4 regions of the Plantactinospora sp. B6F1 genome follow, and region 2 is predicted to be linked to each of the others. Evidence: riboswitches for the same ligand, from Rfam matches in the RefSeq annotation. Region 2 holds a riboswitch; each other region holds the start of a gene.
The links. Region 2 has a riboswitch for cyclic di-AMP ahead of ABNF97_RS09755 (VldE C-terminal domain-containing protein). Riboswitches for the same ligand answer to the same signal wherever they lie in the genome.
Positions count from the first base shown of each region.

Region 1: linked by a shared signal. The riboswitch ahead of ABNF97_RS16845 (C39 family peptidase) and the one ahead of ABNF97_RS09755 (VldE C-terminal domain-containing protein) in region 2 are both predicted to bind cyclic di-AMP.
Region 3: linked by a shared signal. The riboswitch ahead of ABNF97_RS09150 (VldE C-terminal domain-containing protein) and the one ahead of ABNF97_RS09755 (VldE C-terminal domain-containing protein) in region 2 are both predicted to bind cyclic di-AMP.
Region 4: linked by a shared signal. The riboswitch ahead of ABNF97_RS03440 (NlpC/P60 family protein) and the one ahead of ABNF97_RS09755 (VldE C-terminal domain-containing protein) in region 2 are both predicted to bind cyclic di-AMP.

Region 1 covers NZ_JBEEAC010000011.1:155,885-163,616, forward strand. The annotation lists gene ABNF97_RS16840 (DUF2231 domain-containing protein) at 133-666, shown strand; gene ABNF97_RS16845 (C39 family peptidase) at 800-1,672, opposite strand; cyclic di-AMP (ydaO/yuaA leader) riboswitch at 2,125-2,266, opposite strand; gene mdlC (benzoylformate decarboxylase) at 2,522-4,126, shown strand; gene ABNF97_RS16855 (hypothetical protein) at 4,516-5,217, shown strand; gene ABNF97_RS16860 (hypothetical protein) at 5,302-5,535, shown strand; gene ABNF97_RS16865 (protein kinase family protein) at 5,543-6,736, opposite strand; gene ABNF97_RS16870 (hypothetical protein) at 6,907-7,059, shown strand; partial or broken gene ABNF97_RS16875 (DNA topoisomerase (ATP-hydrolyzing)) at 7,087-7,732, opposite strand, start outside.
Region 2 covers NZ_JBEEAC010000005.1:98,164-105,895, reverse strand. The annotation lists gene ABNF97_RS09775 (TolB-like translocation protein) at 1-76, shown strand, start outside; gene ABNF97_RS09770 (Rrf2 family transcriptional regulator) at 203-679, opposite strand; gene ABNF97_RS09765 (cupin domain-containing protein) at 791-1,255, shown strand; gene ABNF97_RS09760 (phospholipase D-like domain-containing protein) at 1,346-3,988, opposite strand; cyclic di-AMP (ydaO/yuaA leader) riboswitch at 4,220-4,350, shown strand; gene ABNF97_RS09755 (VldE C-terminal domain-containing protein) at 4,354-5,382, shown strand; gene ABNF97_RS09750 (glycosyl hydrolase family 65 domain-containing protein) at 5,406-7,732, opposite strand, start outside.
Region 3 covers NZ_JBEEAC010000004.1:373,249-380,980, reverse strand. The annotation lists gene ABNF97_RS09170 (glycosyltransferase family protein) at 1-548, opposite strand, end outside; gene ABNF97_RS09165 (hypothetical protein) at 545-832, opposite strand; gene ABNF97_RS09160 (hypothetical protein) at 901-1,383, shown strand; gene ABNF97_RS09155 (O-acetyl-ADP-ribose deacetylase) at 1,818-2,345, opposite strand; gene ABNF97_RS09150 (VldE C-terminal domain-containing protein) at 2,462-3,484, opposite strand; cyclic di-AMP (ydaO/yuaA leader) riboswitch at 3,488-3,621, opposite strand; gene ABNF97_RS09145 (polysaccharide deacetylase family protein) at 4,211-4,921, shown strand; gene ABNF97_RS09140 (glycosyltransferase) at 4,949-6,070, opposite strand; gene ABNF97_RS09135 (hypothetical protein) at 6,169-6,717, opposite strand; gene ABNF97_RS09130 (GNAT family N-acetyltransferase) at 6,825-7,732, shown strand, end outside.
Region 4 covers NZ_JBEEAC010000002.1:63,237-68,753, forward strand. The annotation lists gene ABNF97_RS03425 (zinc metalloprotease) at 66-1,064, shown strand; gene ABNF97_RS03430 (pyridoxamine 5'-phosphate oxidase family protein) at 1,066-1,635, opposite strand; gene dcd (dCTP deaminase) at 1,746-2,324, shown strand; gene ABNF97_RS03440 (NlpC/P60 family protein) at 2,420-3,457, opposite strand; cyclic di-AMP (ydaO/yuaA leader) riboswitch at 3,470-3,610, opposite strand; gene ABNF97_RS03445 (N-acetylmuramoyl-L-alanine amidase) at 3,901-5,517, shown strand, end outside.

The DNA of each region.
Region 1 (7,732 bases), on a different contig from region 2:
ATGTCAACGTTCTCGAAAGCCGCCAGTCCGCCAGACGCCGGGCCGCCAGGCATCCGGGCCGGCTGTCCGCCCCGTCCATACGTCTGCCGTCCATCCCTGTCTTCGCAGCCGATCTGTCGCCGAGGAGCGCCGGTGCTTGAGGAGTTCATGGGCATTCCCGCCCACCCCTTCCTGGTCCATCTCGCGGTGGTGTTCGTGCCACTGCTCGCCCTGACCACGGTCGGGTACGCGTTCGTCCCGTTCGTCCGCCCGCACCTGCGTTGGGTGCTGGGACTGCTCGCCGTCGCCACCCCGCTGGCCGCGCTGATGGCCAAGCTCTCCGGTGACCGGTTCCTCGCCCGGCTGGAGTCCCGCAACCGGGTCAGCCCGGAGTACGTCCCGCGGCTGGCGGAGCACCAGGACCTCGGTACCAACACCCTGTTCGCGACGATCGCGCTCGGGGTGCTGGCCCTGGCGCTGGTCGTCCTCGTCAAGCCCCGCGGCGCCGCCGCGGCGCCGACCGGTGGGGCGGACGGGGACGGCGCAGCCGGCACGACTGCCAAGGGGGCGCCGATGCTGCTGACGCTGGTGCTCGCTGTGCTGTCCCTGGCGGCGGCGGGGATCGCCCTCTACTACGTGTTCCGCACCGGCGACACGGGCGCCCAGGCGGTGTGGGAGGGCCAGTGATCAACCCCTGATCGCGGGCCTGGTCGCGCCCCGAAGAGGACGCCGGCCCGCCCCACATCCCGGTCGGCACGGGTCGTCCGGGTGGGTGGGGCGGGCCGGCGTCTGGGTTGTCGCTACCGGCGGGCGGGGGGGGTCAGGACGAGTAGCCCCGGGTGGCCACCCAGTTCGCCAGGTCGATGGTGGTCATCCAGTAGTGGCTGTCCGCGCCCGGGATGGCCGGGTCGGCGATCTTCACGGTACGACCGTCGTCGCGGTAGCCGACCACGGTCACGTAGTGCCCGCCGGGGTAGCTGTGCCAGCCGCCCGCGAGGTCGGTGGCCGAGCCGGCGATGTTGACGACCACGGCGTGCCCGCTGGTGACGGCGCGCACCACGTCCGCCTGGAGTTGGTCCATCTGGGCCGGGGTGGCGGCGCCACCGGGGATCGCGGTGGTGCGGTAGACATCGGTCCCAATGATCTTGTTCAGCACCCGGGTGGTGTCATGGGCCGAGTTCGTGCCGCTCATCGTGGTGCCGAGGTCGGCGGCGACCGCGTCCTGGCTCGGCTGCTTGTCCCGGACGGTCAGCGCGATCCGGGTGGCGGCCGGGCCGCAGTACCAGCCGTTGATCTGGGCCTGGAACCGGTAGTCCAGCAGCTTCGACTCGGGTGGCGCCGGTGGCTTGCTCGGGCTGCTGACCGGGGCGGCCCTGGTCGCCTTGCTGGCCGCCGGGGCGGGCTCGGTGGTCGCCGGCTGCGACGGGGTCGCCGGCTTGGTGGTTGCCGGGGCGGTGCTGTCCGGGCTGGTGCCGCCCGGGGCGGCGGTGGCGGCTCCGGCCTGTCCCGCCGCCGGGCTGCCGTGATCGGCGACGGCGACGGTCGAGGTCTGCGGGCTCTCCGTCGAGCCGGTCGAGGTCAGGACGACTCCGGTGGACGCGGCTGCGGCGAGCACCGCGGCCGAGGCGAGCGCGAGCCGGTTGCGCCGGCCCGACATGGCGGTCCTGAACCGTCCGTTAATCGCGTGCTTCAACGTTTCCTCCAGGGGAAATGCGCGTCACCCACACCGGGGGGCAAGGAATGACGTGGCGTTTCTGTCGCTGCCGGAATGTGCCGTGAAATCGCACGGAGTCGCACGGGGCGGCCCGCCGAGAAACGTTCGGCGGAACGGACCGATGGTGCGAGCGGACCGGTGGCACGCCGACCGGCGGTAGCGCCGCTTTCGGCGTACCTGTGGAATCAGCGGCACCACGATCCGTCGCCGCCGGCTGACGGCCTCAGCGGGAACTCTCGGCCAGCTGGCCGGCGGCCCCGCGGCGCCCGCGCGTCGACGACTTCGGCGGCACAGACCGCTATCGGGTCAGGTTCGGGTGCCGCCCGGGGACCGAGTGGTCCGGGACGGTCGCGGCGGCCGGGCGCGGGACCGCGACGCAGCGAGGGAACCGGGGGGACGGGCCAGGGCCCGGGTGGTGCGGCACGAACACGTACTCCTTCCGACACCGCCTACCGGGTTAGCTGACGGATTCGGGCGGGAAGGCCGCCCTACCACGGGCCAGCGGCTCGCGGATTCACCCCAGATAACTGTGGGTCCCCGGCTCGTTACCTAACGACTCGGCGGGTCTGCTCCGGTGTCACCAGATGGTGACCAAGGGGCCGGACCAGACGCGCCGAGATTACTGGCCGCCTTCTGCCGTTGCCAACCCTGCTGAACAGCGAAAACAGTGACCCAGAACGCGATTGGGACATCGCGCGGCCGGCCGCCGGGCCCCGAGCGACCAGCCAGATAAACCAGCATGATCATGTACGGGTGCGGTATGACGGAAATGACCGGCTTAGCCCGGTGGTCCGAGGATGGGACGAGGACTCCAGGAGGCTCCTTCCGATGACAACGGTGCACGAAGCGACCTACGACCTGCTCCGTTCCCTCGGCCTGACCACCCTGTTCGGCAACCCGGGCTCCACCGAGGAGCCATTCCTGAAGAACTTTCCGGCCGACTTCGCCTACGTTCTGGCCCTTCAGGAGGCCTCCGCGGTAGCGATGGCGGACGGCTACTCCCAGTCCAGCGGCCGGCCGGTGCACGTCAACCTGCACACCGCACCCGGCACCGGAAACGGCATGGGGAGCCTGGTCACCGCCTGGCACAACAAGACACCAATGATCGTGACCGCCGGCCAGCAGACCCGGACGATGAACCTGTCCGAGCCGATGCTGACGAATGTGCGTCCGACCCAACTCCCCGAGCCGTACGTCAAATGGAGCCACGAGCCGCTGCGCGCCCAGGACATCCCGGAGGCGTTCATGCGGGCATTCGCCACCGCCGTAGCTCCGCCGGCCGGCCCGGTGTACCTCTCCCTGCCGCTGGACGACTGGGACGAGCCTGCCACCGGCACCGCGCAGGTGCGCCGGGTGAGCACCCGGGTCGCTCCCGACCCAGCGGAGCTGGACCGGTTCGCCGAGATCCTGGCGGCCAGTCGGCACCCCATGCTGGTGATCGGGCCCGCGGTGGACCGGACCGGTGGCTGGGCCGAGGCGATCGCCCTCGCCGAACGGAGCCGAGCACCCGTCTGGCAGCCACCATTCGCGGACCGGGTCGGCTTTCCGCAGGACCACCCTCAGTTTCAGGGGCTGCTGCCGCCGGCCATCGGGCCACTGGCCGAGAAGCTGGTCGGCCACGACACCGTACTGGTGATCGGTGCCCCGGTGTTCCGTTACTACCCATACGTCCCCGGTCGACGGGGTTACCTGCCGGACGGCACCCGGCTGCTGCACATCACCGACGACCCGGCCGAGGCCGCCCGGGCACCGGTCGGCGACAGCCTGCTCGGGGACGTCGCGCTCGCCTGCGCCGGGCTGGCCGAGCGGCTGCCAGCAAGCGACCGACCGATGCCACCGCCCCGGGCCGCCGCGCCGGACGGAGCTGCCACGGGCCCCCCGCTCGACCCGGCAGCGCTCTTCGGCGCACTCGCCGCCGAGTGGCCGGCAGACGGCATCGTGGTCCCCGAATCCCCCTCCAACCTCAGCGTGCTGCACCGGCAACTGACCATCACCCGGCCGGGTTCGTACTTCAAGATGGCCAGCGGCGGCCTGGGCTTCGCGCTGCCGGCGGCGGTCGGCATCGCGCTCGCCCAGCGGGACATCCGACAGCACCGGCCGGTGGTGGCGGTGATCGGTGACGGCTCGTTCCAGTACTCCCCGCAGGCGCTCTGGACCGCCGCGCAGCATCGGCTGCCGATCGTCTTCGTGGTGCCGGTCAACCACGAGTACGGCGTGCTGAAGGCCTTCGCCGACCTGGAGGACGCACCGGGAGTCCCGGGGCTGGAACTCCCCGGACTGGACATTCCGGGCATCGCCCGCGGCTACGGCTGCACCGCTCACCAGGTGGAGTCGGTGGACGAGTTCCGGACGGCATTCCGGGCCGCCCTCGGCATCGAGAGCCCGACCGTGCTGGCCGTGCCGATCACCCGGGACGTCGCCCCGCTGCTCTGACCGCCGCCAGGTGTCACGGTCCGGTCGGCATATACGGTCAGTGGCTGATTGCCCGGGATCGGCAGGGCCTACCTCGACCCCACCGGGGCCCGGGCGGGAGTAATGATCGACTTCCCGGGCGCGGAATGTTGGCGGCCAGCGGGTCGTTACATTACGCGTACGGCTGAGTACCACCGCCCGTGACCTGGGCTGGTGGCCGAGCCCTCGGGAATGATCCGGGGCGCCCGGTCGTTACACATAGCGTTCGCCCGAGTACCGGCACCCCCCGGGCAGGTGTTCGGGCGTTCCTCGCTTGTCCCTGGAGACCTGTGGCGTCTCGGGACAGGTTTCTCCAATGACACCCCATCCCCCCGGTGGGGTGTTCATCCCCGATTGGAAGGAAGACCATCATGAACACCACCATGTTCAGCCGATGGCTCCCGGCCATCGAGCAGACCTCCCTGATCCGTAGGACCGCCCTGGGTGTGGCTGGTCTGGCCTTCGTCGGCGGTACCGTCGCCGGCCCGGCCGTCGCCGCGCAGGCCGCCCCCGAGCATGTCGGCTCCCCGGTGTCGCAGTCGGTCCTGGCCGACAAGGACGACAAGGGCGACAAGGGTGGCAAGGGCAAGGGCAAGAGCGACAAGCGTGCCAAGGACCGTAAGCCGTCGCGGGACAAGCTGGTACCGCACGGTGTGCAGGGCAAGCAGTCGAGGATCCCGCTGTCGGGTGAGCAGTCCGACAACGTCAGGGCGATCGTGAAGGCCACCAAGAACGCCGGCCTGGACGAACGGGCCGCGGTGATCGCGGTCGGTACCAGCCTGCAGGAGTCGAAGCTGGAGAACCTGGGTCACCTCGGTGCCCGCAACGACCACGACTCCCAGGGCCTGTTCCAGCAGCGCCCGTCCTCGGGCTGGGGCTCGGTGGAACAGATCACCGATCCGGAGTACTCCACCACCGCGTTCCTCACCGGACTGAAGCAGGTTGACGGCTGGCAGAACCTGCCGCTGACCGTGGCCGCGCAGAAGGTACAGGTCTCCGCGTACCCCGACGCGTACGCACAGTGGGAGGACCAGGCCGCCGACCTCGTCGCCGACACCTGGACCAACAGCTGAACCAGCGCACTATCCGCTGGCCGGGTCCCCGCACCAGGGGCCCGGCCAGCGGCGTCTCCGGGTACGGCCTGGCACACTGCCGGGATGACCCAGAATCCTGACTTCGCCGTGAGCCTGCGTGGGTATGACCGGGACGAGGTGAACGAACTGATCCGTCGGGGCAACGACGCGCTTGTGTCGGGCACCCCGGCGGAGCGTGCCGCAGTCGCGGAGCAGCTTCGCCGGCCTGTGCTTACCGTTCGGTTGCGCGGCTACGATCGGATTCAGGTGATGGGTCACCTCGACCAACTGGTGAACCGCCTCACGGCGACGGATTGAACAGGTATCAGTCGACAGGTTGGCCGTTCCCTCCGGTGCCGCTCGAAGCTGCGCGATTCGTACGTGCGCGATTGTTGCTCGACCTACGTACCCCGGCACCGGGAATCCGGCTCAACTCCTGGGTGATCTCCTGGGCCGGGTACGGCGCTGTCCGCGTCTCGCCGAAGAACTTCCAGTAGAAGCCGTTCATGACCGCCGCGACGGGCGCGTAACGGGTGATCAGCTCCGCCACCGACTCGGGGACGCCGACGGGTCGGGCTCCCGCCGCACAGCGGCGAATGTAGTCGTGGTGTTCGACGGGTCCACCGGTGTCGGGAACGGCTATCCCGACGACATTGGCGACCATCCAGTTGAGCAGGTCCCGCACGAGATAGCCGGCGTCGTGGCTCGTGTGCTGTGCGACGAAGTTCCGCTCGTCCGGCGACAGGTCGAACCGGGACGAGATGGCCAGGCCGAGATCCGCCAGGTAGAGGCGGCGACCGTCAGTAAGGATGTTGCCGAGGTGAGCGTCGAAGTGCAGCAGGCCATTGGTGTTCATGAAGGCGATGTCGGCGCTCAGGCATCGCTGCGCCCTAGCGCAGGCGTCGGCGACGATGTCTGGGCCGGAGGCGAGCTGGTCAGCCAGCCAGGCGTCCAGTTTGCCCGGGATGTATTCAAGGCACAGCACAACGCTCGCCGATGCCTCGGCGAGCGCATGTAGCCGCCGTCGCACCGCCGCCGATCCGTCCCAGTACGCGACGACACGATCGATCTCGGCAAGCTCGTCGGCCAGCGGCACCGCGCCGGGCAGCACACGCCAGTGATACATCAGTGGGAACGCCTCGGTTCGCTTGGCGAGCACCCAGTTCGTCGTCATCGTGTTGGCAGCGACTTCCCGCCAGGCGCCGAAGCCGCTACTGCCGTACGCCGCGACTCCGTACTGGTAGAACATGGGCAGCTCGAACAGGTTCGCGGTGGACATGATGTTCCGCGGCTGGCGTTCCAGGTCGGTCAGGGCGATCCGCTTCACGAAGACCGGAACACCCGCGACGTCCAGCAGCGCCCAGGTGCCGCCGATGCCGGACCCGTTTTCCTGTGCCGTGGCGACGAGCTGACCGAGCTGGTGATCGTTGAGTAGTGCCAACGAGGTGGACACGTCGCCGTACCTGAGCACACGGGCCGGGTGTGACATGTCTGTGCTGTCGTCCGGCAGTCCGCTCACCGCTCACCTGTATTCCGACCTGGCAATCCTCCGAGGCTCGCGGAGAGCCTAACGGTGACGCGCCTGGCGGCGGCGGACGACCCTGAGCAGGCGCGTACAACCCGCCCCGGGGCGAGCTCTCCGCACACCGGTGTCCGGGGCACCATCACCCCGTTCGGGTCCCGCACGGCGTGGCCGGTGGTGGCCGACGAACGGATCCGGGGCGCACCATCACGCTCGGCACCGGCGAGCGGGGTACCGCCGTGGCGCTGGACGCCGACGCGGCGGTGGCCGCCCTGGACGGCCGGCTCGCCGACGTCACCGACCCGGAACCGCCGCGCTGACCCGGCGGGGGCGGCCGGGCAGGGCGGTCAGCCGCGTTCGATCAGCCGGCCCACCTTGTCCGGACCGAACATCGCCGCGCCGGAACCGTCCCGGCGCTGGTCCGGCTCGGGCAGCGCCATCGGCTCCCCGCGCTTGCTGATGCCCACCGGTCGCGGCCCGATCCAGGCGACGACCAGCCTGGACTCGCCCTTGAGGAAACGCTGTGCGCGCACCCCGCCGGTGGCCCGGCCCTTCGCCGGATAGAGCGCGAACGGGGTCACCTTCACACCACTGCCGGTGGAGGTGACCACCATCGGCTCGCCCTGCTCCGCCTCGTCGGTGCGGACCGCGCCGAAGAAGACCGCCTCGGCGTCGGAGCCGAGGTTGATCCCGGCCATTCCGCCGCCCTTGACGCCCTGCGGCCGGACCAGCTTGGCCGGGAAACGCAGCAGCGAGGCGTCCGAGGTGACGAAGGCGAGCGTCTCCGCGCCGTCGGTGAGCCAGGTCGCCCCGACCACCTCGTCGCCGTCGCGCAGCCCGATCACCTCGAACTCGTCGGACCGGACCGGCCAGTCGGGGGCGCAGACCTTGACCACGCCCTGCCGGGTGCCGAGGGCCAGGCCGGGCGAACCGGCACCGCGCTCACCGAGCGGCGCCAGCCCGACGACCGTCTCGCCCGGCTCCAGCGGCACC
Region 2 (7,732 bases):
CGGCCAGGTCGTCCAGGTTGTGCCCCTGCGCCCCGATGCGGTGACTGCCAACGACATCACCGTCACCTGCTCGTAACTGGGGATCGAAGGTAGGGGTTCGACTCCCTCCGGACACTCCGGCTGGGTGCCGCCACGCCACGGCGGCACCCAGCCGATCGCGGCGCCGGGGGTCGGCCGGCGGCCGTACCGTTGGGATCGTCCGCTAGCGCAGTTCCGCGATCCTGGCCCGGGTGTTGGCCGGGGCATCGGGCTGCCCGCGCTCGACGTCGGCCCGGACGTCCGCCACGCTCTTACCGGCCAGCTCCCGTCGCCAGGCCAGCTCGGCGCCACGCATCGCCTGGGCGAACGCGCAGGACTGCCGATAGTCGACGCCGGCATGCTCCCCCGGCCCCTTGCGGAGGATCTGGTCGCACCGGAACAGCTCCTCCGGGCCCTCGATCGCGGCGACGATGTCCAGCAGGGAGACCTCCTCCGGGGCCCGGGCCAACCGGAAGCCCCCGCGAGGCCCCGAGGTCGAGGTCAGGATCCCGGCCCGGACCAGGGCCTGGAGCTGCTTGTTCAGGTATGCCGGCGGTAGCTCGTAGAACGCCGCGAGCGTGCCGGTCGGCACCGGGTCGTCCAGCCAGCTCAGGTTGAGGCACGTGTGGAGGGCCCATTCGACGCCCTGACTCATCCGCATAGTTCTGGACTCTACATGTCCAGAAACTGTGACGCCGGTCATGATCGCTAGCGCACACCAATCCTGGACTCGTAGTGTCCAGGAATCAGCGAAGCAACGAAGGAGCCGACAATGACCCTGGTACGCGCAGCCGAAGCCGAGGTTCTGGAGAGCGACCCGACCAGCGTGATCACCCTGCTACTCGACCCCGAGCACACCGGCGGCACCCTGACCAGCAACCGCACCCTGCTCAGGAGCGGCACCGACGGCGCACCACCGCACCTGCACACCCGCTCCGGCGAACTGTTCTTCGTGCTCGACGGCGCCCTCGAAATGCTCGTCGGCGACGAGCTGCACACCCTGCACAAGGGAGACACGCTCTTCGTTCCGCCAAACACCCCGCACGCCTTCGCCCCCGCCGCCGGTCAGGACGCCGACTTCCTCGTCGTGATCACCCCTGGCAAGCCCCGGTTCGACTACTACCGCCTCCTCGACCGGGTGCACCAGGGCGAAGCCACCTGGCAGGAGGTCGGCGAAACCCAGGACCGCTACGACAACCACTACGTGGAGAGCCCGGTGTGGGCGGCACGCGGCTGACCACGACCTCAGATGGCCCCGGTGGATGGGCCGGGCGGCCGCAGATGACCGCCCGGCCCGGTGTCGCGTCGCTACCGGGCCTACCGACGGTCAGCAGGTCTGGGCGCAGTTGCGCAGGCCGTACCGGATCTTCAGTTGGGTACCGCCGTTGCCGTCCCAGTCATCGGCGTAGACGACCGTGAACATCCCGGTCGGGTCCATCCCGATCGCCGGCTGGTCCTGGCGGTTCGCCGTGAAGACGCTCAGCCGGCTCTCCGGAAACGTGTTGCCGTTCGTCCCGTCCGGACCGATTCCCCGGGCCCAGACCTCGGTGCCGCTGCTGGCACTGGTCAGTCCGGTCACCTGGCCGCTCTCCTGCCAGGTGACCACGGCGTTGCCCGAGCCGTCCACCGCGATGTCCGGACGCGCCTGCCGGCCCACCCGGTCGGACTGGTACGGAGTCTGGGTGATGACCTGGTAGGCGCCGTTGGCACCGGTACTCCACCGGTGGATCGGGCCGCTGATGGTCCGGGGCGCGAAGGCGGCCGTGGAGCCGGTGAATCCGCGTACGTAGATCTGTGACTGCGGGTTGCCGTCATAGCCGGTCCGGCCGGTGTGCCCGTCGTACCAGGCGACGTACCAGGTGCCGGACTCCGCGACGGCCACCGCCGGATCGCGCTGCTGACCGTCGGAGAGCGATCCGGTGTGCACCGCCACGGTGCCGCCGAAGGCGCCCGCCAGGGTGCCGGTCTTGGCCCGGATGCTGTACCCGCCGTTGCCGTCCTCGTCGTCCTCCCAGGCGATGGCCACCGTGCCGGCCGAGGTGACGGCCACGTCCGGCTTGCGGTAGGTGCCACCGGGCACGGCCTGGACCGGGGCGTCGTAGCCGCCGGTCAGCGGGGAGAGCCGGGCGTCGGACGCCGAGAACGAGGCGTACCGGATGGAGCTTGCACCGGCCGTCGAAACGTCCTGCCAGGTCACGGCGTACCGCCCGTCCGGCAGGACCGCGATCGACGGCTCGCTCTGGTCACCGTCGGCGATCGAGTTCACGTTGACCACCGGGCCCAAGGTGCCGTCCGGGCGAACCCGGCGGGCGCGGATCTCGTACCCGCCGTTGCCGTTGCTGTCGTCGGCCCAGGTCACCACCGCGTCACCGGTGCTGGCGAGGCCCACATCCGGAGTGCGGTAGTTCCATCTGGTGCTGCCTCCGGTCCGCACGACCACCTCGGACCGGCGGACTCCGTCGACGAACCGGCCCAGCCGGATCTCGTTGTTCAGCCCGCTCGCCGTGCCGGAGGCGAACGCGGACACGGTGACGTTCCGGCCGGCGGAGTCGCGGATCGAGGCGACCGCGGGGGTGAACTGGTCACCGGTCGCCACGGCGTTCGCGGTCGCGAACCCGGCGTTCGGGTACCGGTCCGGAGAGATGGTCACCGCCGCGTTCTTGATGGCGTTGAAGTCGGCGACGAATCCGTCGTAGATTTCCGGGTTGTCCAGGCGCATGAAGGTCTCGTCGTTCTTCTTCAACGCGCCGTTGGTGAGGTTCTGGGTGCCGGTGTAGACGTACCGGTGCGGCTGGTTGTCCTTGCGGGACACACCCTGGACCAGGAGGTACTTGGAGTGGATGCTGCCGTCGGAGCATTCGCCGTTGACCCCGGCCTCGACGGTGAAGAACGACTGCCGGCATCCGCCGGGATCCATCGCGTAGACACCGATGCCGCGTGCGGTCAGGCCGGGCAACGCGTCCTGGTGCTCGCCGGTGGCCACCTCGACGGTGCATCCGGCAGCCTGCTTGTCACCCAACGCGTCGATCACCTCGGGCCGGGCGGCCCGGAAACCCCACATGGCCATCCGGATGATGTCGTCGGAGCTGCCGGTCGAGCACTGCACGTCGTCGATGGCGGCGGCAACGATGTCGGAGCGACTGCTCTGCGGGTTGAACGACTCCGCGATCGTCGCGCTCTCGCTGGCGCTCGGCAACTCGCGTGGCGAGAACCAGAGCCGTGTGCTGCCCGCGTCGACGTGCCCGCGCTCGTACGACTTCGCCGTTCCGGTGACCTGGAGCTTCCGGCCGACGTAGCTGCGGAAAGCGCTGGCCAGCGCCGGGTCGTTGTCGACCCGCACCTGGTTCTGCCACATCTGCTGCTGGGGCTTGGTCGGGTTCGCCGAACTGACCACGGTGACGTCGGTACGCCCGTCGGAGAGCTCGCTGAACACCCAGAACTTGTTGTGGTTGATGCCGGTCCCGCCGGACGAGCAGGAGATGCGGCACTGCCAGGTCCAGGATCCGCCTGCGCCGACACGGTAGCTGCCCAGCTCGGTGACGAGTCGGTTCACCTGGTTGGACAGCGCCCCGCAGGACGCGGTGGTGCCGCTGGTGCAGGCCTCGACGATGAGCCGTACGCTGACGCCGCGGGCGTGCGCCGCCAGCAGGTTGTCGGTGATTCCCTGGTCGGAAAAGGTGTAGAGCGATCCGTACACGGTGGAGCCGGGGGCGGCGAGCGCGACCAGGTCGGCGATCTGATCCCGGAGCCCGGGGGTCTGGTAGGGAAGGAAGCGCGCGCCGTTCCGGCCGGGGTCGGGGGTCGCGTAGACCGAATCGGGCACCGGGTCGAGGTTCGGCCGCAGGAAGAGCACGGTGCTGTCACCACTGGTGACGGTCGCGACGGAGGCGGCGGCGGGGGTGGCGGGCAGAATGCCCGAGCCGGCCGCGACGATGACGCCGAGCAGGAGCGATCGAAGACGCCGAGGCATGGATACTCCCCTCTGGGGTGGCGACGGAGGCCGCCGAGGGCCCGGCGGCGGATCAGGCTACCAAGATCGCCCTCGATTTCCAGCCCGTCCGTCGCACCGGCACCGCCGACGTACCTCCCGGCACGCCCCGAGGCAATTTCCACGCCGGATCACTCCGAAATCCACCTGTTCGACCCAGTTGATCAGGTACGCTGACCCCGGTCTCGCCCGGTGGCGCACCCCTCCGCGCCGGCGTGACCGCCGCCGAATCACTCTCGGGTGAGCCGGGGACCCAGGTAGGTGGGGTGAGTCCGCAACCGCGGTAGGGACTTGTTCCGTCCCGAACCCGTCAGCTAACTCGGTAGGCGGGCGACGGAGGGACATGCATGACCGGATCCACACGTCGGCGGCTACCGCTGGCCCTGGCCCTGCTCGCCACGTTCGGCGCGCTCACCGGGGCGGCGCTCCGGCCCGGCGTGGCGGAGGCGGACAGCCCCGCCATCCTCGGCGACGAGGGCGACACGCCGCTCCTGCGCGACCTGCTCGAATCGACCGGCCGAGGCTACCTACAGGCAAAGAACGCGCTGGCCAACGCCCAGGCTCGGCAGGCGAGGATCGCCGCCGAACTCCGCCGGGTGCAGGCACGCATCGCGGAGCTGCGCCCCCGGGTGGAACAGGTGGCCCGGGCGGCGTACCGGACCGGCCGGATCGGCCCGGTGATGGTACTGCTGCACAGCGGCTCGGCCGACGAACTGCTGGAGCGCGCCCGTGGCCTGGAGGCGGTGGCCCTGCGGGACAACGACGCGCTGCGCGGGCTGCACCAGGCCCGGGAGCGGGCCACCCGGGCGAAGCAGGCGCTGGACGCCGAGGTACTCGAGGAGCGCCGGCAGCTCACGATCATGCTGCGGCAGAAGCAGGCCGCCGAGCGGGCGCTGGCCCAGGTCGGTGGCGCCTCCACCGGGGGCTTCGTCAACGCCAGGTCACCGGTGGCCCGGCCGGCGCCACGCGCCGCCGACGGCTCCTGGCCACCACAGTCGTGCAGCCTGCCCGACCCGACCACCACGGGCTGCGTCACCCCGCGCACCCTGCACGCCTACACCGAGGCGCGCCGGGCCGGCTTCACCCGGTTCACCGGCTGCTACCGCTCCGGCGGCCCGTACGAGCACCCGAAGGGGCGGGCCTGCGACTTCTCCGCCGAGAAGGGCGGCTTCCGGGGTGCCGCCAAGGGTGCCGACCGGATGTACGGCAACAACCTCGCCGCGTTCTTCGTCCGCAACGCCGACCGGCTCGGTGTGCTGTACGTGATCTGGTACCGGCAGATCTGGTTGCCGACGACCGGCTGGAAGTCGTACGGCGGGGCGCACGGCGACCCGTCCAGCGACCACACCAACCACGTACACCTGTCACTGATCTAGGTCCGCCGGCCCCCCGGGGCGGGTCAGCTCGGCTCGCTCTCCGGGGTGCGGCGGGCCGGGGCGCGGCCGGCGGGCTGGGCCGGCTGCGGGCCGGTCGGGCGGGCCGGCGGGATGGGCCGGGTCGCCGACTCCTCGCAGCTGATCCGGACCTTCTCTCCGTGGTGCAGCAACTCCAGGGCGTCGTCCTGCTCGCCGTCGCGCAGCGAGTACGTCGCCTCGTCCCGCCGTACGTCGACCCGCAGGTGCACGCCCCGGTAGCGGAGCGAGAACTCCAGCCGGTCGATCCGGCTCGGCAGCCGGGGGGCGAAGGAGAGCGTCTGGGTGTGGTCGCGCATCCCGCCGAAGCCGGCCACCAGGGCGATCCAGGCCCCGCCCAGCGAGGCGACGTGCACGCCGTCCCGGGTGTTCTGGTTCAGGTCGTGCAGGTCCATCAGGGCCGCCTCGCCCAGATAGTCGTGCGCGAGTTCGAGGTGCCCGGTCTCGGCGGCCAGTACCGCCTGGGTGCACGCCGACAGCGACGAGTCGCGGACGGTACGCCGCTCGTAGTAGGTGAAGTTGGCCGCCTTCTCCTCGTCGGTGAACGCGTCGCCGCGCCAGTGCATCGCCAGCACCAGGTCGGCCTGCTTGATCACCTGTTTCCGGTAGAGGTCGAAGTAGGGGTAGTTGAGCAGCAGCGGGTACTGCTCCGGCGGCGTGCCGGCGAAGTCCCACTCCTGGAAGCGGGTGTAGCCCTCCACCTGCGGGTGCACGCCCAGGTCCCGGTCGTACGGGACGTGCATGTCGTGCGCCGCGTCCCGCCAGGCGGCCGTCTCCTCGTCGTCGACGCCGAGCTTCCACGCCTCCTCGGGATGCCGGGCGGCGGCGTCGGCGGCGGCCAGCAGATTCCGCTGGGCCATCAGGTTGGTGTAGACGTTGTCGTTCTTCACCGCCGTGTACTCGTCCGGCCCGGTCACCCCGTCGAGGTGGAACCGGCCGTGCCGGTCGTGGTGCCCCAGCGAGCGCCAGAGTCGCGCGGTCTCCACCAGCAGTTCGAGCCCGACCTCGCGTTCGAACTGCTCGTCGTCGGTCGCCTGCACGTATCGACGCACCGCGTCGGCGATGCCGGCGGCGATGTGGAATCCGGCGGTGCCGGCCGGCCAGTACGCCGAGGTCTCCTGGCCCCGGATGGTCCGCCACGGGAACGCGGCGCCGCGCAGTCCCAGCGTCCGGGCCCGCTCCTGGGCCAGGTGCAGGGTGGAGTGCCGCCAGCGCAGCGCGGAGTCGACGGCCGACGGCAGGGTGTAGGTCAGTACCGGGAGCACGAACATCTCGCTGTCCCAGAACGCGTGCCCGTCGTACCCCGGCCCGGTCAGCCCCTTCGCCGAGATCGGCCGCAGTTCGGCGCGGGCGCCGGCCTGGAGCACGTGGAAGAGTCCGAACCGGACCGCCTGCTGCACCTCCGGGTCACCCTCGAGCTGCACGTCGGAGTCGTTCCAGAAGGTGTCGAGATAGCCGCGCTGCTCGGCGCAGAGCCCGTCCCAGCCGGAGAACTTGGCGCCGGCCAGCGCCGCCGCCACCTGGTCGCGCAGCGCCGGGCGGGAGCGGCGGCTCGACCAGCCGTACGCGACGAACTTGACCAGGCGAAGCTGCTCACCCGGCTTGATCACCGAGGTGACGGTGGTCCGGGCCCAGTCCTCGTACGCCTCGGTGCCGACCAGCTTGCGTTCCGGCCCGTACACCTCGTGGCTCATCGAGACGGCCACCCGCAGTCCGCTCGCCTTGGTGCGGTGGATCATCAGCGCACCGTCGGTGTGCACCAGGTGCTCCTCGGACTGCAACGGCGACTCCAGCACCGCCGCCACCCGGGGATCCCGGCTCTGCGCCGGAAGCTGCTCGTTGGCGACCAGTTCCGACTGGATGATCAGCCGCATCGGGCCGTCCACCGGCTCCACCCGGTACTCGATCGCCGCTACCGAACGCTGGGTGAACGAGACCAGCCGGGTCGAGCAGATCCGCACGGTACGCCCGGCCGGAGAGCGCCACTCGACCGACCGTTGCAGGGTGCCGGCACGCAGGTCGAGCACCCGCTCGTGGTTGAGCAGTTCGCCGTAGCGGACGTCGAACGGCTCGTCGTCGACGAGCAGCCGGATCGGCTTGCCGTTGGTGACGTTGACGATCGTCTGGCCGGACTCGGGGAAGCCGTAGCCCGCCTCCGCGTACGGCAGCGGCCGCAGCTCGTAGAAGGAGTTCAGGTACGTCCCCGGCAGGCCGTGCGGCTCGCCCTCGTCCAGGTTGCCGCGCAGTCCGATGTGCCCGTTCGAGAGCGCGAACACCGACTCGGACTGGGCCAGTACGTCCAGGTCGAGCCGGG
Region 3 (7,732 bases), on a different contig from region 2:
CACACCACGCGGACCCGGGTGAGGTGGGCGGACGCGAGCCGGCCGATGAGGCGTAGCGCGCGGTCCTCGGTCGTAGGAACCTCGTGCACCACCCGGATATGGGCTCTGCCGGACAGTCCGGCGGCGAGACCGTGCAACGCGCCGCTGGCCGACAGCACGACCACAACCGGCCTGCCGGTCCGGATGCCACGGGTACCGGTCCGCAGCGCCGCCGCTTCGGCCAAACACCGGGCGAGAGCGCCGATCTGGTGCGGCAGCCGGCGGTGCGGCAGCCGGCCCGTGAACCGGCTGACGCGACCGAGCAGCCGACTAGCCGCCCATAACGAACGCTCGGCCGGCTCGCGGCCGACACGTCCGACGACGCGGGCTCCCGCCCGGTGCAGAGCGGCGCGGGCGGTCGGCTCGATACCCCCGAGGGCGACGACCGTGCAGGCACGTCCCTCGGCGGCGCACTGCCGAGCCAGGCGGATAGCCGCCTGGAACCAGTGACCGCCGACCGACCCGGCCGCCGGTTCGATGAGCACCAACGGCGCCGCAGGGGTGGTCATCGGCTCGCGGCGTAGCGCCGGGCGAGCCACGCAGGGTCGTTGAGGTTCTGCCACATGCCGTCGTCCGGCGGGGTGTCGACGGCGAACGCCACCCCGGCCCGCGCGCCCCTCATCGCGTCCTCGGCGTACGGGCCGGTACCGGTGAGAGTCCACACCTCCAGGCGGGCTTGCGCCTCGGCATCGGTGCTGCCGTACTCGCAGCCTCGGGCGAGCATCGCGCACTCCCGGAACCCGGCCCGCCAGGCGTGCCACGCCGACTGGTTGAACCGGGTCCGACCCGCCACGGCCGGGGTGAACTCGATCCTGCCCGGCAGGCCGGCGAGGACATCAACAACGTCGTCTCGAGTTGCCGATGCCGAGCCTCGACGGTGCGCCGGCCGCGGCCGCACGGGTCTTCGCCATCCGCAACGGCTGGGCAACCGGGGTGGCCAGCAACGGCCTCGGCCGGTCGGCAGGCGACCCGGCGGTGACTTCCTCGGCGGGGGTACGCCAGGATCGCGCCGCCCGGTTGCGCGGCGGCAGCGGCGAGCGGGGCGAGGGCAGCCGGGTCGGGTCGGTCCGGTGGAACGTCCGGACCGGTGAAACGCGGGTCTTCGGGGAGCTGGAGCACGGTGCGAGCACGGTGAACGCGCACGGCTGGCAGGTCGGCACCGACCCGCAGGGCCGGGCCGTGCTGGTCACCGGCGCCGCTCCGGTGGTCCTGCCGGACCTGGCCGGCCACGACCCGGGCGACCCGTCGATCCCGACGACGTTGAGCGACGACGGACGCACCGTCGCCGGACAGTCGAACGACGCGACGGGCACGGTCCAGGCCGTCGTCTGGCGCTGCCGGTGACCGGACCGGGCTCCATTCCGGAGTCCGGCGCCGTGCCGGCCGGGAGCCACCGCGGCGAAGCCGCCGGCTCGTAGGGCCGGTGCCGGCACCGACGCCGGTTGCGGGGGCGGCCAGGATCGCGGTGGACGGAACCCGGCGACCTCGCGCACGGAGACAAAGGATGCTCCTCACCGCCCACCCCCGACTACGTCCGCTGCCCTCCGCGACGGCCGAGCGGTTGACCACGGTACGGGCCTGCGTCGACGAGGGGCGGCTACGCCGGCACGTGGAGCGGCTGGACGTGCCGCGCGGCCGCTGCCACGCGGCACCGGCGATGGTCAAGGCTGAGTCGTACGTGGCCGGGGAACTGGAGCGGGCTGAGCCGCCGGGGCGGTGTGCCGCCCACCGGCGAACCGGTCGTCCGGTGTCTGGAGTTCCGGCCCGGGCTCGGACGGTCAGGCTGCCGGCCCGGCCGGGCCGGTCCCGTCGAGGGCCGCCCGCAGCAGCGTGCGGGTCTGCTCGTCGAAGGCGACCAGTCGGATCGACTCGACCGCCGACGGCGTGGACCGGAGCGTATCGACCGCGATCCGGGCCGCCTGGTCGGCAGGAAAGCCGTAGACCCCGGTGGCGATCGCCGGAAAGGCCACGCTGCGCGCACCCACCTCGTCGGCGACCGCCAAGCAGCGGCGATAGCAGGAGGCCAGCACCTCGGCCTCGCCGAATCCGCCGCCCGCCCAGACCGGACCGACGGTGTGGATGACGTTGCGGACCGGCGGGTCGAGGTCGAACGCCGGGGTCGCCACCGCCTCGCCGGGTGGGCAGGGTGCGAGCGCCCCGCCCGCCTCGGCGAGCCGGGGACCGGCCGCGCGGTGGATGGCACCGTCCACACCGCCACCACCCAGCAGCGACTCGTTGGCGGCGGTGACGATCGCGTCCACGCGTTCCCGGGTGATGTCGCCACGGACGACTTCGATGGTGACCATCCGCCGATGATGCCAGTCGGCGCGGCACCTGTCCGCACAACGCGACCGCCCCGCGACCTGGCGGCCAGGTGGCGGGGCGGTGGCGTTGTGCTGCGCGGGCTGTTGTGCTGCTCGGGCTACAGCATCGAGACGTGCACGTGGTCGGTGTGGTCGCTCGGACCGCTGTAGGAACTCCAGCCCCGGTCCGGGAACCAGATTTCCTTGTACCAGATCACGTAGAGGATGCCGAGCCGGTCCGCGTTGCGGATCAGGAACGCGGCCAGGTCGTTGCCGTACTTCATCTGGTCGTCGTTGGCGGCCCGGCTGAAGCCGGAGTTGCGCAGCGACCAGTCGCAGGCGCGGCCCTTCGGGTGCTCGAACGGCCCGCCGGGCCGGTAGCAGCCGACGAACCTCTTGAAGCCCGCCCGGCGCACCTCGTTGTACATGTGCAAAGTCCGGGCGGTGACGCAGCCGCTGGTGGTCGGGTCGTTCTTGTTGCAGGGCAGCCCCGGGAAGCCGTCCGCCATCCCGGGCCCCGGCCTGGCCACCGGCGAGGTGGCCGCCACCAGCCCCTTGTCGGGGCGCGAGTTGCCACCCACCAGGGCGAGCGCCTTCGCCGCGTCCGACTGCTGCTTCTTGATGATCTTCTCTTGCGCGGCCTGCTTGGCGACCTCCTCGTCGATCGCCTTCTTGGCCGCACCGACCTCGTCCCGCGCCTGGTTGAGCGCGCGGATCTTGCTGTTGTTGAACATGTTCAACTCGTTGAGCGCGGACGCCCGCTCCATGAACGAGCTGGCCGAGGGGTCGGACGAGTTGTTGGTCAGCAGCATCGATATCGCGCTGAGCTTGCCGCTGCGGTACGACTCGGCCGCGATCTCGCTCGCCTCCGGCGTGAGTGCCGCGAGGCGGGCTTCCGCCTGCTTCAACTGGGTGCCGAGTTGCTGCTGCCGCCGCTGGGACTTGACGCGCTCGGCCTTCGCCTCGGCGAGCCGCTTGCCTGCGCTGGCGAGCACCTCTCCGAGTACCGGTGAGTCGGCCTCCTCCTCAGGAGCCGGCTTCGGCGCTGGCGCCGCCGACGCCTCCGAGGGGACCATGACCAGTGCTGCGGCGGTGAGCAGTGCCAGGGCAGTCGCCAGTGTTCGGCGTAGGGGTGCCCTCACATGTATCCCTTCCGTCGGCCGCCGACCGGGTTAGCTGACGGGTTCGGGATGGAAGTGGTCCCTACCGCTGTCGCGGATTCACCCCAGGGGTGCGTGGGTCCCCGGCTCGCCGTGTGGCGATTAGGCGGCGATCAGCGCCGGCGCCACGCGGCATCCGGCGGCTATGAACGGCAGACAGCATACCCGGTTTCGCTTCTCGAATGGCAAGACCCAATCATGGCCAAAGGCGTTGTCGGGCAACGACTATCAGTAATCACTGCGCTTCGGACGCATCGAAGAGCATGCTTTGTCCGCCATTATCGACTTGCTGCTGTCGGCTATTTACCAAGCGCGTTCCCACCCGCTCGACGTGCGGAAACGTGTCCAGGTTGGTCAGTCGGTGATTCTCCGGTCACCATGGGCGCCAGGGTGTTGTGCCGCACGGCCACCGGCCACGGTGCCGGCCGAGAGCAGACCCACGGTCACCACAACCCGGTGCCGCGACACGCGGCACGGCGGACTACGTGTCCGGCACGGCGTGTCGAACTCGCCTGCACCCCCGGACCTCCCCGGAGCGCCGCATCTCCCCGGAGCGCCGCGCGCCGGCTACCCGATCGGCGCCCCCGCAAACTCGGTCGGCCCCCGGAAGACCCGGGCCGGACTGGCCGGGCCACCCGTGGCGGATGAGGATGAAGACCGGCCGCGCGGGTATCCGCGTCCGCGATGGTGCGGCGGGTGGAGGAACGAGTGCGCGGACGCGCGGTACCGGCGACGACCGTCGGTGCCGCGCTGGCCGCCCAGGTGGTACCGGCGCTGACCGTGCTGCCCGGGGTACGGCTGAGGTTCTTTCCCCGGCTGAGCGGACGTGGCTCTCCGGGCCACGTCGCGCTGACCTTCGACGACGGCCCGGACCCGGCCTCCACCCCGCTCTTCGTCGAGACCCTGGCCGCGCACCGGACCCGGGCGACGTTCTTCCTGCTCGGGTCGATGCTGGCCCGCGCACCCGAACTCGGCCTGGACCTCGCCGCCGCCGGGCACGAGGTGGCGGTGCACGGCTGGGCGCACCGGAACCTGCTGCTCCGCGGCCCGCACGCGACCTACCGCGACCTGGCCCGCACCCGGGAGCTGATCGGCGCGGTGACCGGGCGGACGCCCCGGTACTTCCGCCCGCCGTACGGGGTGCTCAGCACCGCCGCCCTGATGGCCGCCCGCCGGCTGGGCCTGACCCCGGTGCTCTGGACCTGCTGGGGGCGGGACTGGACCCGGTCGGCGACCCGCACCTCGGTACTCGACACGCTGCGCGCCGGGCTGTCCGGCGGCGGCACCGTACTGCTGCACGACTCCGACTGCACCTCGGCGCCGGGCTCCTGGCAGGCCAGCCTCGCCGCGCTGCCGTACCTGCTTGAGGAGTGCCTCCGCCGGGGCTGGCGGGTCGGCCCGCTCGGCGAGCACGGCTGATCCGGCGCCGCCGTGCTCAGCCCACAGTCAGCCCACCCGATCGGTCACCTCGCCGGGTACCGCCTCGGCACGACTGCCGGGCACCGGCGGCGGGGCCGAGGCGGCGGTGCCGACCGCCGGCCGCGCTCCGGAGCGCGGGTGCCGGACCCGGGTCACCACGCCGACGTGCGCCCGCCGCGCGGCCTGGAGCGCGGTGAACAGCCCGTACGCACCGCGACCGACCAGCCGGTGCTTGAGTCCGGCGGCACCGCCCGGCGGCTGGTAGCCCGCCGGTGGCAGGTGGGCCCGGTACCGGGTGACGATCTCGGCGAAGAACTCGCGGCGGCGGCCCGGCGGCACCCGCCGGGGATGGCCGAGCACCTGCAACAGGTGCCAGATCATCCGCTGGAAGATCAGGTGACGCAGTTCGGCCGACACCGCCGGGTCGGCGTCCAGGCCGGCCAGCACCCGGTCCCAGTGCGCGAAGACCTCGAAGTGCCGTTCGCTGACCGTCGCGGTGATCGCGCCCTCCGGGCGCTGCCGGTAGGCGTAACAGCAGCGGTCCAGCAGGGTGATCCGCCGCGCGGCGAGCATCAGCGGGAAGCTGAACGAGACGTCCTCGTACCAGCCGGGCTCGAACCCAAGGCCCAGGTCGAGGAGGAACCGGCGCCGGATCACCTTGTTGCAGGTGATGTGCAGCACCGACAGCAGCCCGGGGCGCTCCCGGAGGGTGAACGTCTCCGGCACCGGCTTCCCGGCACCGACCTGGGAGAGCGACAGGTGCCGGGTCCCGCCGTTCGGGTAGTACCGGGTGTAGGCGGTGATCAGCAGGTCCGGCCGGGTCCGGGTCAGCCGCTCGGCGACGGCCCGCAGGCTCCCCTCCGGCAGCCAGTCGTCGCCGTCGACGAACCACACGTACTCGCCGGTGGCCCGGGACAGGCCGGTGTTGCGGGCCGTCCCGAGCCCCTGGTTGCGGTCCAGGGTGACCACCACCAGCCGGGGGTCGCGTTCGGCGTACCGGGCCAGGATCGCCGCGCTGCCGTCGCTGGAGCCGTCGTCCACCGCCACCAGTTCGAGGTCGGGAAAGGACGGGTCGAGAATGGAGTCCAGGCAGTCCGCCAGGTACGCCCGCACCTGGTAGACCGGGACTATCACGCTGAGCAGGGTCACCGTGCACAACCTCCAGTGGAGGACGGAGACCGAATAGTAGCGCCGAGTAATCGGACGCCACGCGCTCAGTAACTATCGAGTGACCAAATTGTGATTTGTCACCCGAGCCCGGCCACCCAGTTCCACAGGTCGACCACCCACCCGGTCTGGCGCAGGTACGCCACCCCGACCCCGGCCAGGAAGATCCCGGTGACCAGGTGCGCGCCCCGGGCACTGCGGCGGATCCGGCCGAGCTGACGCTCCCAGACCACCCGGCCGACCAGCCGGGCCAGCGCGAAGAGGCCGACCGCGACGAAGAGGGTCAGCACGAAGGTGACCACCGGACTGGTCAGGTCGCCCCGCGACGAGATCGCCCAGATTCCCCAGCAGACGAAGGCGAAGAGGCCGCCCATCATGCTCCAGTGCCGTCCGATGCGCAGCTGGCGCCAGTGGTAGCCGGGCGGAAGCTGCTGCCGCTCCTGCTCCATCACCGGCCACCCGGTGCCGGTCGGCTCGTGCGGCGCCTCCGGCTCGGTACGCGGCCGCGGCACCCCGACCTGCGCCACACCCCGCCGGAATCCCTCGGTCCCCGGCGGCATCCCCGGTCCCTCCGCACCGGGCGGCATCTCGACGGTCCGCTCGGCCCACGGCTGCGTCTGGTCTGCCATCTGTCCTGTCCTCCCCATCGGGTCGGGCCCGAACCCGTCCCCAGTTCCGAGGGTAACCAGCCGGTAAACACCTCGCCGAGCCGGCGTGGATCGGTTAGACAGGATCGATGACCGCCACGACGCTCGGATCAGAGCCACCGATCGAGGTCGGCGCCCCGGCCGACTGGGCCGCCATCGCCACCCTGCTGTACGCCGCCTACCACGCACTGCCGGACGAGGACGAGGCGGAGGCGGGCCAGGCTCTCACCGAACCGGAACGGTCGCTGCTGATCCGCTCCGGGGACGCCGTGGTGGCGCACGCGGCGGCGTTCACCCGGGAGCTGACCGTGCCGGGTGCGGTCGTACCTGCCGCGCACGTGACCAGGGTCGCGGTGGCGGCCACCCATCGCCGGCAGGGTCTGCTCAGCCGGCTGATGCGCCGACAGCTGCGGGACGTCCGGGCTGCCGGCCGGGAGCCGATCGCGGTGCTCTGGGCCAGCGAGGGGCAGATCTATCCCCGGTTCGGCTACGGCCAGGCGGCGCAACGGTGGCGCCTGGACGTGCAGACCGCCGGGCTGCGCCTGGCCGAGCCGGACGGGACCGGACCGAGGACAACGCTGCGCACCGGCGACCCGGTCGCGCTGCGACCCGCGCTCGCCGCCCTCTGGGACCGGCTCCGCCGGGACCGGCCGGGCTGGTCCAGCCGGACCGACCCGTGGTGGCGGTACCTGTTGATCGACAACCCCGCCCAGCGGTCCGGCGCGACGGCCCGGCAGGTCATACTCGCCGAGACGGCGGACGGGCCGGTCGGCTACGCCCTGTGGCGGGTCCGGCCCGGACAGGACGACCGAGGACCACGGTGCAGCGTACTTCTCGACGAGCTGGTGGCCGCCGACCCAGCGGCCTACGCGGCGCTGTGGCGGTTCCTGGTCGGCATCGACCTGACCCGGAACGTGCGGTACGACTTCGCCGCCACCGACGAGCCGGTGCAGCACCTGGCCGACGAGGTACGCCAGCTCGGTGCCCGGCTCGACCA
Region 4 (5,517 bases), on a different contig from region 2:
GCCGCACCTGCAACTATGTCTCTGCGTCATCGCAGGACGACTCTCTGAATGCAAAGGGTGTAGCAATGGCGTTTCGTGGGCTGCGGTGGTCGTCGCGTTCCGGCGTGACCGGCATGGCGAGCATGTTTCTCGTCTTGCTGCTCGTACCCGGTCCGGCGATGGCGGCACCTCCGGACTCGGCCCGGCGGTCGGACGAATCGGGCTGTGTCGCGCCGATTGGAGGCCACACCGTGGTCCGAGGCGCCAGGGCGAGGCCCGGTGCGCCGCACATCACCGAGCCGAACGAGCTGACCCCGGCCGAGGCCGCCGAACTGGAGCGTGCGGTCGACTCGGCGTACGCGCAACGGGTCGGGGTCGCGCCGCTCGGCGTACCGGGGAGGGGGTTCGGGATCACCGTCGACGTGGTGTTCCACGTGGTCAGCGAGAACCGGAGCAGGGCCGGCGGGAACATCCCGATGTCGATGATCCGCGCCCAGTTGAGGGTGCTCAACGACGCCTTCGGTGGGCGTACCGGTGGGGCCTGGACGCCGTTCCGCTTCAGGTTGAAGAAGGTGAACCGGGTGGTCAACCCGGCCTGGTATCCGATCGTGTCGGAGAGCCCGGCGGAGGCGCAGATGAAGCGTGGGCTGCGGGTCGGCGGCAAGCACACCCTGAACATCTACACCGGGTTGCTGGAGGACCAGCTACTCGGCTGGGCCACCTTCCCGAAGGGCGACCTCGACCCGTACGACGGGGTGGTGGTGCTCGCCGAGTCGCTGCCGGGCGGCACGGCGGCGCCGTACGACGCCGGTGACACGGCCATCCACGAGATCGGGCACTGGCTGAATCTCTACCACACCTTTCAGCAGGGCTGTGCGGGCCAGGGTGACCACGTCTTCGACACGCCCGCCGAGGCGGAACCGGCCTTCGGCTGCCCGGAGGGACGGGACTCCTGCCCGACGGGGCCGGGCCTCGACCCGGTCCACAATTTCATGGACTACTCCGTCGACGACTGCATGTACGAGTTCACGTACGGCCAGGTGTTCCGAATGCTGAAGGCGTGGAAGGCGTTCCGGGAGCCGTAGGTCAGGACGCCGGGACCGGCTGCTCTTCGACGGCCCGGCGCCGGCCGCGTCGCCTTGGGCCGGCGACGCTGCCCTCGGGTGCGGTGACGGCACCGGCCGGGTCGAGCCAGACCTGCACGGCGGGTCGCTCGGACCGCTCTCCGCCGGCGAGCGGGGTGGCGCCGTTGCTGCCGTGCCGGGCCACCATCGCCACGTCGACGGTGAACTCGAAGAGCCGCCAGTCGACCTGCGGCGCGGCCCGCAGGTTGCCGGCGAGCCGGTCCACCCGGGCCTGGTCGGTCACCGGCCGGGCCCGGCCGGCGACGTACGCCTCGTCGTCGCTCTCCTCGGGCGGAAACGAGTGCAGCGCGTAGCGCCCGTCCCGTTCGAGGTCGCGCCGCTTCGGGGAGTCGACGACGAAACAGAAGAGTCCCTCGTCGGTGATGACCGGGGACACCGGGTGCACCCGCGGCCCACCGTCGGCGCGCACGGTCGCCAGGTAGCCGAGACCCGGGCCGTACTGCTGGATGAGGACGCGGATCGCGTCGGCGAGTCGGGGCTCGTCAGAGGCGAATTCGGACCAGGATGCCATGCGTACATTCTATCGAACACATGTTCGATCACCTACCCCGATCCCACCCGCGTCCCACCCATCGGCGAGGTCGCGGCCGATCGCCGCCCTCGACTCGCTAAGGTGATCCGGTGCTGCTCTCCGACCACGACCTAGTGATCGAGATGAAGTCGGGCACGCTCGCGCTGGAGCCGTTCGATCCCGCGCTGGTGCAGCCGTCGAGCATCGACGTACGCCTGGACCGGCTCTTCCGGGTCTTCAACAACCACCTCTACACGCACATCGACCCGGCCGTGCAGCAGGACGACCTGACCTCGCTGGTCGACGTGCCGGACGGCGAGCCGTTCGTGCTGCACCCAGGCGAGTTCGTGCTCGCCTCGACGCTGGAGGTGATCTCCCTCGGCGATCAGCTCGCGGGCCGGTTGGAGGGCAAGTCGAGTCTGGGCCGGCTCGGCCTGCTCACCCACTCGACCGCGGGCTTCATCGATCCCGGATTCTCCGGACACGTCACGCTGGAGCTGTCGAACGTGGCCAACCTGCCGATCCGGCTCTGGCCGGGGATGAAGATCGGCCAGCTCTGCATCTTCCGGCTCTCGTCGCCGTCCGCGCACCCGTACGGATCGGCCGTCTACGGCTCGCGCTACCAGGGACAGCGCGGCCCCACCCCGAGCCGCTCCTGGCAGAACTGGCGCACCTGGCCCACCCACTGACGCCACGCCCGCGCCGGCCAACCCCGGATCGAACGGCAGAACCCCCGCCGCAGTCGCGCGACGGGGGTTCTGCCGTTGGCCTGGTCCGGGAGGCGTCAGCCCGGTCGACCGAAGCTGTGGATGTCGGTGCCCAGCCGCTTCATCTTGATCGGTTCGCCGGCCCGGGAGGCGTGCACGATCCAGCCGTCACCGACGTACATGCCGACGTGGCTCAGGTTGGCGTAGTAGAAGACGAGGTCACCGGGGCGTAGCGCGGAACGGCTGACCGACTTCACCGCGCCGCGCTGGGCGCGGGCGTTGTGCGGCAGCGAGACGCCGCCCTTGGCCCACGCGGCCAGGGTCAGGCCGGAGCAGTCGTACGAGCCGGGGCCGTCGGCACCCCACTTGTAGGGCTTGCCGATCTGGGCGCAGGCGAACTTGACCGCCTTGCCGGCCGCGCCTCCGGGGTAGGTGGCCGGGCAGGGCGCGGGCCGCAGCGGGCCGGCCGAGCCGTTCCCGTACGCCTGGATCCGCAGCTTCTGAAGCCGGTCGACCTCGGCGTCGATCTCCTTCTTCTTCGCCGCCAGTTCCGCCTCGGTCTTGGTCAGCTGGCTGACCAGCCGGTCCAGCGGGGCCTTCTGGGCGGCGTACTTCTCCTTGAGTGCGACGACCGCCTGCACCTCGCGCTGCTGCTGCCGCGCGAACTGGTCGAGCACCGAGAGCTGGCCGACCAGCGCGGTCGGCGACTTCGAGGTGAGCAGGGCGTTGACCGCCGAGGCCTTGTCACCCTTGTACGCCTGCACGGCGAAGTCGCTCACCCGGTTCATCGCGGCGTCGATCTGCGACTGGAGCGGGGCGATCTTCTTCTGCAGGGCGGCGGCCTGCTTCTTCTTCGCCGCCAGGTCCTGCCGGGTGGCGTTGTGCTTCTCGACGACCGGTTCCAGCTTGCGCCAGGCGGTGTCGATCTGCTGCTCGATCTCGGCCACCGTCGGCTCGGCGAGCGCCGGCGTCGTGCCGGTGAAGAGCACGGCGGCGCTGGCGAGTGCGGTGATCGCGATGGCGAGAATGGACCTTCGAGAGCGCGGTTTCGTGTCCCCGGAGTCGGTGGATGCCGACCGGAGGGATGACGACCGCAGCGGGGCAGGGGGAGCCACCGGGGTCCGTACTCCTTCTTCCGTAGCCCGCCTACCGGGTTAGCTGACGGGTTCGGGCGGGAAGATTGTCGCCCTACCGCGTTCGACGCGGATTCACCCCATGAAGCTCGGGTCCCCGGTTCGCTGAGTGTGACGATTCGGCGGTGTCGAGACGTCGCCGCCCGGCTAGGCGGCCTGCCGTCGGCTCGACGGTCCCCAACACTAGAGAAGGGTGTTATCCAAACGCAACCCCGTGATTGGAGTCGATTCGTTAGGTATTGGGGCCGTCGCTGACGGTGGGAAAGCCGTTCGGACCCCGCCGGGTCCGCCGGACACGCTCGGTATCCGTGGTGGAGTGGGTGAAAGATTTCTACATGGTGAGCAGCATGCTCGGCAGGTATTGACCGACAACGGTCCCGGGTGGAGGGTGATCATCAAGGCCACTCCCGGCTCATGGAGGTTCGATGCTTCCCACGACACACCCGCTGAGCAGGAAATTCGCGATCGGGGTCGCGATCGCCGGCGCCGCCGCGCTGCTGCCGGCCAGCCCCGCGCCAGCCGCCGTCGCGGCCCCCGACACCCGGCAACAGGAGTACGCCGCGGCGGCGGCCGAGTTCGGCGTACCCGAGAGCGTGCTGCTCGGCGTCTCCTATCTGGAATCCCGCTGGGACACCAACGCCGGCACGCCGAGCACCAGCGGCGGGTACGGCCCGATGCACCTCACCGACGTCGCCGGACTCGCCGCCGAGCCGGGGCATCCCGAACACGGCGAGGACCGGCGCGGCGACCCGGCCCGACCCGCCCGCCCCGCGACCGGACCCGCCGGCCCGCACGCCGACCGGACCGGCGCCCCACCCCCCGGCGGGCAGACCCTGGACGCCGCCGCCGCACTGACCGGAGCCGACGAGCACCTGCTCCGCGCCGAACCGGCGGCGAACATCCGGGGCGGGGCGGCGCTGCTGGCGTCGTACCAGCGGGCGCTGGCCGCACCGACGGGCCCGGCCAGCGACCCGGCGGCCTGGTACGGCGCGGTGGCCCGGTACGCCGGCAGCGACCGCGCGGACGCCGCCGCGGCCTTCGCCGACGAGGTGTACCGGACCATCGCCGAGGGCGCCAGCCGGACCACCGACGACGGCCACCGGATCACCCTGCCCGGCCGACCCGGGATCGTCCCGCAGCGCTCCTGGCTGGACCGGCTCGGCCTGCCCGGCCGGCCCCGCCCGGACGGGCTGGAGTGCCCCCGCGACATCTCCTGCGAGTGGATCCCCGCGCCCTACCAGGCGTTCGGGGACGGCGACTACGGCAACCACGACCTCTCCGACCGGCCCGGCCGGCAGAAGATCGAGTACATCGTCATCCACGACACCGAGGGCAGCTACGACACCACGCTGCGGCTGGTGCAGGATCCCACCTACGTGAGCTGGCAGTACACGCTCCGCTCGGCGGACGGGCACATCGCGCAGCATGTCAAGGGCAAGGACGTGGCCTGGCACGCCGGCAACTGGTACGTCAACGCCAAGGCGATCGGCCTCGAACACGAGGGCTTCGCCGCCCAGGGCACCTGGTACACCGAGGCGATGTACCGGACCTCGGCCAAGCTGGTCCGCTACCTCGCCGACCGGTACGACATCCCGCTGGACCGCCACCACATCATCGGGCACGACAACGTCCCCGGCATCCTGCCGGCGAACGTGCGCGGCATGCACTGGGACCCGGGCCCGTACTGGGACTGGTCGCACTACTTCGACCTGCTGAGGGCACCGCTGCGGGGCATCGGCATCCCGGCCGCCGGCCTGGTCACCATCGCCCCGGACTTCGCCACCAACCGGCCGGCCTTCACCGGCTGCGAGACCGCCGGGGTGCCCTGCCCGGCCCGGGGATCGTCGGCGGTGATCCTGCGTACCGCGCCGGCCGCCGACGCGCCGCTGGTCAACGACATCGCGCTGCGTCCGGACGGCACCCCGAACACGATGCACATCTCCGACCACGGCGCCCGGGCGTCGGCCGGGCAGACGTACGCGCTCGCCGGCCGGCAGGGCGACTGGACCGCGATCTGGTACCTCGGGCAGAAGGCGTGGTTC